3 regions of the Mesorhizobium sp. RSR565B genome follow, and region 3 is predicted to be linked to each of the others. Evidence: predicted binding sites of a transcription regulator. Region 3 holds the regulator's gene; each other region holds the start of a gene.
What was found. The regulator PhoB, encoded in region 3, activates phosphate uptake and scavenging genes when phosphate is short. The targets are predictions, from matches to a motif close to TGTCATNNANCTGTCAT.
Positions count from the first base shown of each region.

Region 1: the regulator PhoB is predicted to act here: its motif matches at 2,009-2,025, upstream of olsB (l-ornithine N(alpha)-acyltransferase).
Region 2: the regulator PhoB is predicted to act here: its motif matches at 1,614-1,630, upstream of ACYG9R_RS26935 (PhoX family protein).

Region 1 is NZ_JBTTIE010000001.1:3,235,031-3,238,307, forward strand. Features, by position in the region: gene grpE (nucleotide exchange factor GrpE) at 1-224, shown strand, start outside; gene ACYG9R_RS15735 (trimeric intracellular cation channel family protein) at 344-976, shown strand; gene olsB (l-ornithine N(alpha)-acyltransferase) at 1,070-1,945, opposite strand; gene ACYG9R_RS15745 (response regulator) at 2,222-3,277, opposite strand, start outside.
Region 2 is NZ_JBTTIE010000001.1:5,579,174-5,582,450, forward strand. Features, by position in the region: gene urtA (urea ABC transporter substrate-binding protein) at 1-860, opposite strand, end outside; gene ACYG9R_RS26930 (hypothetical protein) at 1,173-1,568, shown strand; gene ACYG9R_RS26935 (PhoX family protein) at 1,686-3,277, shown strand, end outside.
Region 3 is NZ_JBTTIE010000001.1:2,901,791-2,905,067, forward strand. Features, by position in the region: gene pstB (phosphate ABC transporter ATP-binding protein PstB) at 1-70, shown strand, start outside; gene phoU (phosphate signaling complex protein PhoU) at 112-816, shown strand; gene phoB (phosphate regulon transcriptional regulator PhoB) at 833-1,522, shown strand; gene ACYG9R_RS14155 (ROK family protein) at 1,553-2,788, opposite strand; gene xylF (D-xylose ABC transporter substrate-binding protein) at 3,055-3,277, shown strand, end outside.

The DNA.
Region 1 (3,277 bases), 330 kb from region 3:
GTGAGAAGTTCGACCCGAATTTCCACCAGGCGATGTTCGAAGTGCCCAATCCCGATGTGCCGGCCAACACCGTCGTCCAGGTCGTGCAGCCGGGCTATTCGATCGGCGAGCGCGTGCTGCGGCCGGCCATGGTCGGGGTCGCCAAGGGCGGCCCCAAGATCGCGGCCACCGAAGCGCCGGTCGAGCCGGGGCCGGTGAACGAGCAGGCCGAGAAGGATGCGTGAGTAGGGTAGGCAGTAGGGAATAGGGAATAGGGAATAGGGAATAGGGGCAGGCGTATCAATCGCGCGGCTTCGTGTTATTCATACTTTCCCTAATTCCCAATCCCTACTACCTCATGTCCCTGACACCCATCGACCTCCTCGACTATGCTGGCGTCGCCGTCTTTGCCGCGACCGGGGCGTTGGCGGCTTCGCGCAAGCAGCTCGACATTATCGGCTTCCTGTTTCTGGCCAGCGTCACCGGCATTGGCGGCGGCACGCTTCGCGACGTCATCCTCAACCTGCCCGTCTTTTGGGTCGCCAACTCCGGCTATGTGCTGGTTTGCGCGGCGGTTGCGGTGCTGGTCTTCTTCATCGCCCACCGCGTCGAATCCCGCTGGAAATGGCTGCTCTGGCTCGACGCCATCGGATTGGCGGCCTTTTCCGTAATGGGCGCGGCCAAGGGGCTGGCCATCACCGGCTCGCCGGTCGTCTCCGTTGTTATGGGCGTGTTGACCGCCACATTTGGCGGCATCCTGCGCGATCTGCTGGCCGGCGAGCCATCGGTGCTGCTCAGGCCCGAAATCTACGTCACCGCCGCACTCGCGGGCGCCGGCCTCTACACACTTGGCGATCTTGCCGGCCTGCCGCCGCTCGCCTCGGATGTCGCCGGCTTCGTCGCGGCTTTCCTGGTGCGCGGCGGCGCGCTGAAATTCGGCTGGACCTTTCCGTCCTACAAGAGCCGCCCGGGACGGCGACCGGAGGATATTCCGTAGGGAGAGGGATTAGGGAATAGGGAATAGGGAATAGGGAATAGTCGGTAGTCAGCAATTCGCGGCAGCCTTCACTACTGCCTACTGCCTACTGCCTCACGCCGCAAAGCGCTGCGCTTCCCCGCCATAATAGTTGACGTAGCGGGCGCCGATTTCCTTGACCGGCATCACCACGAACACATCGACGGTGGAGAACTCACGGTCGATGACGCAGCCGTCGCCGATGCGGGCGCCGACGCGCAGATAGCCCTTGACCAACGGCGGCATGGCCGCAATCGCCGCCTTGGCGTTGACCGCCTCGATCGGCATCAGGTCCATCGAGCAATAGCGCCCGGAGACCGCCCGCACATCCCAGGCGGAGTTGGTCCGGCAGTGATGGGCAAGGTAGGTGAGCGCCTCGGCATGTGCAGCCGGCACCGTGCCAGGGAACGAGGCACAACCGGTCATCACGCCGATCTCATAGTGGTTGATGTAGGCCCAGATGCCTTGCCACAGCGCCTCGATGGTGCGCTTCGAGCGGTATTCCGGCAGCACGCAGGAGCGGCCGAGCTCAAGGAAGCGCTGGCCGGGATGGCGGGCGATCAGCTTGGTCAGTTCGAACTCGCCTTCGGAATAGAAGCCGCCGGCGGTCGCCGCAATCTCTTGCCGCAGCAGGCGGTAAGTGCCGACGATGCGGCGATGCTCGGGGCCGGAGATCGAGGTGTCAAGCACCAGCAGATGGTCGCACAGCGGGTCGAAGCGGTCGGCGTCGCGCCGGTCCTGCGCCTGGAACAGGTCCTTCCTGGCGCCAAGCTCGTCATAAAACACCCGGTAGCGCACTTCCTGCGCGGCGGCGATCTCGGCCTCATTGCGGGCAAGCCGCACTTCGAGATTGCCGATACGGCCCAGCGGTGCGCCTGTTGCGACGGCATCGGCGTTCCGCGCGGCGAGCAAAGCGCCGCCTGCGCTGGGCCGAGTGTCACATTCCGGCATAACTGTATGCACGAGTGATTCTCCTTCGAGCCATCCCTCTTGGCACGGGGATACGGTGTAGGTGCAACAGGATTGTGACAGTACCGTGATACGGCGCGACGGGCAATACTTCGTCGGCTGGCGAAAACCCTCATTCGGCTACCTACGTGACGAGAGGATTGCGCCAGCGTCGCCTTGAAGCGCGTCGCGCTGGGACGATTCACGCGACGCGCTTCAAGTCTTTGTTTTGTGCATGTCGTCTTCTCAAAACCGGGGCCACTTTTGAGCGACATGAATTCAGGCGGCCACCTGGCCCTCGACGGCATGGACCAGCGCGTCGGGATCGAGCGGCTTGGTGACAAAGCCGCTGGCGCCATGGGCGAGCACGGTGTGGCGGGTCTTTTCCTGGCTGTCGGCCGAAAGCACCATGATCGGAACCGGCGGCACAGCCATTTCCTCCTCGTGGCGGCGGATGGCGGCGATCGCGTCCAGCCCGTCCATGACCGGCATGTGCAAATCCATCAGCACCACATCGAAGCGATTTTTCAGCCCGGCTTCGGTCACCGCCTCGACCGCGGCCTTGCCATTGCCGACCACTTTCACGCGATGTCCCGCCTTCAAAAGCGTGGCGCGGGCAAGCATGGCGTTGATGTCGTTGTCTTCGGCGATCAGCACCGACAAACCTTGCTGGCGCCCGCCATGGGCACGAAGCGAGGACGCGCCGGTCTTTTCCGGCTTGGGCGGCGGCAAGGCAGAGGCATGACTGGTCAGCAGCATGCGCAGCAGGGTTTCGCCGCGCACCGGCCTCGCCAGGAAGGTGGCGTAGCCGTTGGTGCGGAATTCGCCAAGCATGCCGCGGTCGGTCGGCGCGATCAGCGTGATCGCCTCGCAATCGGCAAAGCCACTCTGGCGCAGGCGCTTGAGCAGTCTGCCGTCGCCGTCCTCCAGGGCCGCGTCGATCAACAGCACATCGCAATGTTCGGCGAAGGGCGTCGCCTGGGAAGCGGTTGCGGCGACCTCGACGGCGCCGCCATGGGCGCGGATGGTGCGGGCGATGGCGTCGGCCTCGACGGCGTTCTTCGACACGATCACGGCGCGCCGGCCGGCCAGGATGTTCTGCCGGTTCTGCGGTGCTTCGGTTGCTCCTGCAGCCGGGATCTCGAAGACGAATTCCGATCCCTCGCCAAGCCGGCTCGACACCGAAATGGCACCGCCCATGGCGGCGACCAGGCGCCTCGATATGGCCAGACCGAGGCCGGCGCCCCCATGGGTGCGGGTCGAGGTGCCGTCGGACTGTTCGAACTCCTCGAAGATGCGCTCCATATCCTCTTCGCGCAGGCCAGGGCCGGTGTC
Region 2 (3,277 bases), 2.7 Mb from region 3:
CAGGCAGCGAGATGGCCGACCAGCGGCGCGGTATCGAGACCGGCCAGTTCTTCCTCACCGACCGAAAAGGCCATGACCGGGATGTCCTCGGCCTTGATGCCCTGGTTGCCGAGTTCCTTGTAGAACGGAACGTTGGCGTCGCCATTGACGGTCGAGACGACGGCGGTCTTCTTGCCGGCCGAGCCGAATTTCTTGATTGCGGAGACTTCGGTCTGCCAGTCGGAGAAGCCGAACGGCGTGTAGTTGACCATGATGTCTTCGGCGGCGACGCCCTTGGCCTTCAGATAGGCCTCGAGGATTTTGTTGGTGGTTCGGGGATAGACGTAGTCGGTGCCTTCCAGCACCCAGCGCTTCACCGAGCCACCGTCCTCGCTCATGAGATAATCGACGGCAGGAATCGCCTGCTGGTTCGGGGCGGCGCCGGTGTAGAACACGTTGCGCTCGCTTTCCTCGCCCTCATACTGGACGGGGTAGAACAGGATGTTGTCGAGTTCCGAGAACACCGGCAACACCGATTTGCGCGACACCGAGGTCCAGCAGCCGAACACGGCGGCGACCTTGTCCTTGGAGATCAGCTCGCGCGCCTTTTCGGCAAAGAGCGGCCAGTTGGAGGCCGGATCGACAACGACCGCCTCGAGCTTCTTGCCGAGCAGACCGCCCTTGGCATTCTGCTCTTCGATGAGCATCAGCATGGCGTCTTTCAGCGTCGTCTCCGAAATCGCCATGGTCCCCGACAGCGAATGCAGAATGCCGACCTTGATCGTGTCTTCGGCGGCCTGGGCCGGAGACGACATCGACAGGCCGGCGGCGACCACGCCGGCCGAAAACATTTTTGTTATTGTGGAGAAATTACCCCTCATACCGAAGACTCCCAAGCTGTTTGATTGCACCGCGATAATGCAATGCAACTGCCGTGCCAAACGCAAAGGCGCCGCTCACGAAGATGGAATAGCCGAGCGTTATCAGCCGGTTGGTATATTAGCCTCGAGAAAACAGTGGTAGCCGGCGAAAATTGATTGAGGCAAATTTGCGCAGCGCACATGGCTTTTGCCTAATTTTTGCCCAATTGAGACAAATGCCTAGTTTTTGATCTCCGGCCGTGTGTTCCGGGCTAACAATGTTGCGGTACCGCGCGAAAATAGGGCAAGCTCGCCCTTCAAAAGAGTGACGTCATGACATCTCGCACCTCATGCATTTCCGGCATCCTGCTGCTGATGGCAACGAGCGGCGCCGCGCGCGCCGATTTCAGCGAGGGCAAGCTTCCGGACGGCACCTATCATTGCGAGGTCTATTTGCTCGGCGCCTTCCTCAACCTCGGCGACATCACTATCAAGGGCAATGTCTATAGTGGTCCGGTGACATTCGGCACCGCGACGCAAGGCTACAACTATCAGATGAATGCCAATGGCGAGATCACCTGGCTCGGGCCGCTGGGCGGCTATACCACCGGTGGCAACTCCGTCTCCATGACACAGGCAACACTGGACGGCGAGACCGCCCCGTCATTCGACATCATTCTGAAGCAGCCCGACGGCGCCTTCACCGCCTCGACCTGCACCAAGGGCTGAGCGATGCGTAGTGCCGCGCCCAGTTGCGGCAAAACCTTCCTCTTATGTCATGTGAATGTTGCCTAGGCAGACTAGGGCAACGGTGCGCCGTAACATCCACCCTGAGAGGCAGACACCATGGCCAATGCACCGTCTTCATCCTCCCCCGTCATCCGCGAAATCATTGCCGAGCGCGTCTCGCGCCGGTCTCTTTTGAAAGGCAGCCTCGCCTCCGGCGCGCTGATTGCCGGCGGCAGCTTTGTCGGCTCCTTGTTTGCCGGCGAAACGCATGCCGCCACAGCGCAGTCGACGCTCGGCTTTCCCGAGCTGAAACGGGTCTACGGCAAGACCCATGCCGCCGCCGAAGGCTATGAGACGACCATCGTCGCGCGCTGGGGCGACCCGCTTGCAGCCGGCCTCGCCGAATTCGACGGCAACAAGGTCGCGGCGGAGGAACAGGAAAAGCGCTTCGGCTACAATTGCGACTACATCGCCTTCATGCCGCTGCCCAAGGGCACGGTGAATTCCGATCATGGCCTGCTCTGCGTCAACAACGAATACCTCTCGCCCAATGTGATGTTTCCGGGGATGACCGAGGGCGATGCCGGCAAGACGATGACCAGGGAACAGGTCAATCTCGGCATGGCCGCGATGGGCCATTCGATCCTCGAGGTGCAATTGAAGGACGGCAAGTGGGAAACCGTGGCGGACAGCCCGCTCAACCGCCGCATCACCGCCAACACCGAAATGACCGTTTCCGGACCGGTTGCCGGCCATGCGCTGATGAAAACTTCGGCCGACCCGACTGGCACGAAAGTGCTCGGCACCAGCTATAATTGCAGCGGCGGTTTCACCCCCTGGGGTACGGTGCTGACCTGCGAGGAAGGCGTGTCCGACATTTTCGGCGGCGACCCGAAAAAGGCGCCGACTGCCGACCTGCTCGACCGTTACGGCTTCGACGGCTCCGACATCTATGGCCGCGGCCGCTTCCATGACCGCTTCAACCTCGACAAGGAACCGAACGAGGCCAACCGCTTCGACTGGGTGGTCGAGATCGACCCTTACGATCCTCAGTCCAGGCCGGTGAAGCGCACGGCACTTGGCCGCATGTCGCATGAGGCCTCGACCGTGGTCCTCAACAAGGACGGCCGCGTTGTCGTCTATATGGGTGACGACGACTATTTCGAATATATGTACCGCTTCGTCTCGGCCAAGGCCTATGACAAGGCCAACCCGGCCTCCGGCGCCGATCTGCTCGACGATGGCGTGCTGTCGGTCGCCCGCTTCGATGCCGATGGCTCGATGACGTGGCTGCCGTTGGTGCACGGCCAGGGCAAGCTTACCGTCGAGAACGGTTTTGCCGACCAGGCCGAGGTGCTGTTGAAGACGCGGTTTGCGGCAGATGCGCTCGGCGCCACGCCGATGGACCGGCCCGAGGACATCGAGACCAATCCGGTGACCGGCCGCGTCTATGCGGTGATGACCAAGAACAAGAAGCGCGACCAGTCAAAGGTCAATCCGGCCAACACGCGGCCGGAAAATCTCTGGGGCCATATTGTCGAACTGATCCCGCCCGGCGGCCGCGGCGCGGATGCCGACCACACGGCGGAAAAGTATGCCTGGGACCTGTTCGTGCTCTGCGGCAACCCGAAAGATGCCAAGGTCGGCGCCACTTTTCATCCGGACACGTCGGACAATGGCTGGTTCGTCTGCCCCGACAACATCACCTT
Region 3 (3,277 bases):
CACCGACAAGATGTTCACCAACCCCGACGACAAGCGCACCCAGGACTACATTACCGGCCGCTTCGGCTGAGCCGTCCGGCGGGTGAATTTTCAGGCACGAGGACCAAGATCATGGGTGAACATACCGTCGCCTCCTTCGATGAAGAGCTCGGGCAGATCAGCAAGCTGATCCGCGACATGGGCGATCTGGCAGGCTCGATGGTCAGCGGCTCGACCAGGGCGCTGCTCAATTCGGACAATGCGCTGGCACAGCGTGTCGTTTCCGACGACGCCATCATGGATGCGCGCCAGCGCGAACTGGACGACCGCGCCATCACGCTGATCGCCAAGCGCCAGCCGATGGCCAACGATCTGCGCGCCGTGGTCGGCTCGATCCGCATGGCCGGCGACCTCGAGCGCATCGGCGATCTCGCCAAGAACATCGCCAAACGCGTCGGCACCGTGGGCTTGAGCGTCACGCCGCGCGACCTCTCGCACTCCATCGATGCCATGGCGCAGCTGGTGCTGATCCAGGTGCAAGGCGTCGTCGAGGAATATGCCGCCACCGATGCGGCAGCTCTTGCAAAACTCAGGAATGACGACGAGCGCATCGACGTCAAATACACGTCCGTGTTTCGTGAGCTCTTGACCTACATGATGGAAGACCCTCGCAACATCACCGCCTGCACGCATCTCTTGTTCTGCGCCAAGAATCTTGAGCGCATCGGCGATCATGTCACCAACATCGCCGAAAATGCGTATTATGTGCTGACCGGCCAGCAATTGCCCGCCAATCGTCCGAAGCAGGACGAGACGGCGATGGCCACGCCGGCCTGATGAGGGTGAACTGCCTATGATCGCGCCACGCATCATGGTCGTGGAGGACGAGGAGCCGCTAGGCGTGCTCCTCCGCTACAACCTCGAATCCGAAGGCTATCACGTCGAGGTGGTGACACGCGGCGACGAGGCCGAGATCCGCCTGCAGGAAAACGTGCCCGATCTCCTGGTGCTCGACTGGATGGTGCCCGCTGTTTCCGGCATCGAGCTCTGCCGGCGGCTTAGAGTGCGGCCCGAAACCGAGCGGCTGCCGATCATCATGCTGACCGCGCGCGGTGAGGAAAGCGATCGCGTGCGCGGCCTGTCCACCGGTGCCGACGACTATCTGGTCAAGCCATTCTCGACGCCGGAGTTCATGGCGCGCGTGAAGGCGCTGCTGCGCCGGGCCAAGCCGGAAGTGCTGTCCAGCGTGCTCAAGGTCGGCGACATCGTGCTCGACCGCGAGTCGCACCGTGTCTACCGCAAGAAGAGCGAGATCAGGCTCGGACCGACCGAGTTCCGGCTGCTCGAATTCATGATGCGCCATCCCGGCCGCGTGTTCTCGCGCAGCCAGCTGCTCGACAATGTCTGGGGCGAGACGATCTACATCGACGAGCGAACCGTCGACGTCCATGTCGGGCGCTTACGCAAAGCGGTCAACAACGGCCGCATGCCGGATGTCATCCGTACCATTCGCGGCGCCGGCTACGCGATCAGGGAAGACTAGGATGCTGCGCGTCGCGCCGTTGCCGGCCATTCAGGCGACATGCTTGCCGGATTTGGCCTGAATGCCCGGCGCGAAAATCTCCTGATCGACGAAGCCGAGCGCGCGCATGGCACAGCCTTCGCGGATCAGCGGCAGCTCGTTGGGCTCGGTGTCGAAGGAGATCGATTTCGAGTGCTGGCCGCCGGCGGTCTGGGCGATCGCTTCGCGCAATGCCGGCTCGATCAGGTCGAAGGCGGCGGCGCTGACGCCAACCATGGCGACAGGCGCCGGGTCGATCAGCGCAAACAGGCTGCCGAGGCCGAAGCCGAGCGCCTCACCGGCCTTGCGATAGGCTTCGCGCTCCGGGCCATCGGTTTCGCGGGCGCGCGCGGCGAGTGCGCGCATATCAGCGTCGCCGATATCGACCGGCTCGGCATCTTCGCTCATCATTTTGGCGCTGCGCCAGATGGCGTAGTTTCCGGCATAGGCCTCGACGCAGCCGCGCCGCCCGCAGCGGCAGAGCGCGCCGCCCGGACGGTGGATCATGTGGCCGAACTCGCCGCCGGAGGAATGGGTGCCGGTGAACAGTTCGCCTTTCAGCACCAGCCCCATGCCGATGCCGTGCGACAAGAGGATCGCGATGAAATTGTCGCGGTAGCGCTCGGGCTGGCGCCATTGCAGGGCCACCGCCATCATATTGCAGTCGTTCTCCATGGTGGCAGGAATGCCGAATTCCGCTTCCAACATGTCGGCGAAGGCAATGTCGGTCAGTGGCGTGATTGGCGACCACAGCATGGCCCGCGCCTGCGAATCGGTGATGCCCTGGATGCCCATGGCAATGCGGGCGATGCTCTGGACATCGAGGTCCGGGTCCGCGAGACGCCGCCCGACGATTGCTACGCATTCGCCGATCAGCTCGTCGCGCGGCATGGTCAGCGTGTCGAGCCGGCGCTGTTCTTCCGCGACCACCTGGCCGGCATAGTCGATGACGGTGACGGAGAGGAAGTTCAGCGACAGCACCACGGTCATGACCGCCGCCGCTTCCGGGTTGAGGCCAAGGCCGACCTGCGGCCGGCCGCGTTTCAGCGAGCCGGTCTCGCCAGGCTTGCCTTCAATCAGGATGCCTTCTTGAATTAGATCAGACGAGATTGCCGATATCGTCGAATGGCTGAGGCCGGTGGTCGCCGCAATCTCGGTCCGCGACGGCTGGCCGGCCCGGCGCACGGCCGAAATCACCATCGCACGGTTGCGACGGCGCAGATCGTCGTGGCGGATCCCAACCGACATTTGTTTTCCTCCCGGCCTCCTCGCGCCTCATGATAGTGAAGGCGTTCGACGGCACCAGCCAAATATTGGCAGACGCCGGCAGCCCTGTCATTGTTTATTGCGGAGCTCGAAAAAATTCGGCAACGCCATCAGAATCCATCATAATCGATGTTGACAGTGCCTTATCATTGAACCAGTATTTTTTCGAGGCTCGAAAAAATGGAGCCTCTTTGTGCAGGCCTTCGGGCCGGTTTTGTCGCGCCGTGGGCGGCGCAGGGAGGGTTATAATGAACAGATTTGCAGCCGCCATGCTGGCGGGTGTCGCCATGTCGCTGGCGCTGATGTCGGTCGCGCAGGCGAAGGACAAGGTCATCGGCGTGTCGTGGTCGAACTTCCAGGAAGAGCGCTGGAAGACCGACGAGGCGGCGATGAAAACGGCGATCGAAGCCGCCGGCGACAAGTACATTTCGGCCGACGCGCAGTCCAATCCCGGCAAGCAGCTGACCGACG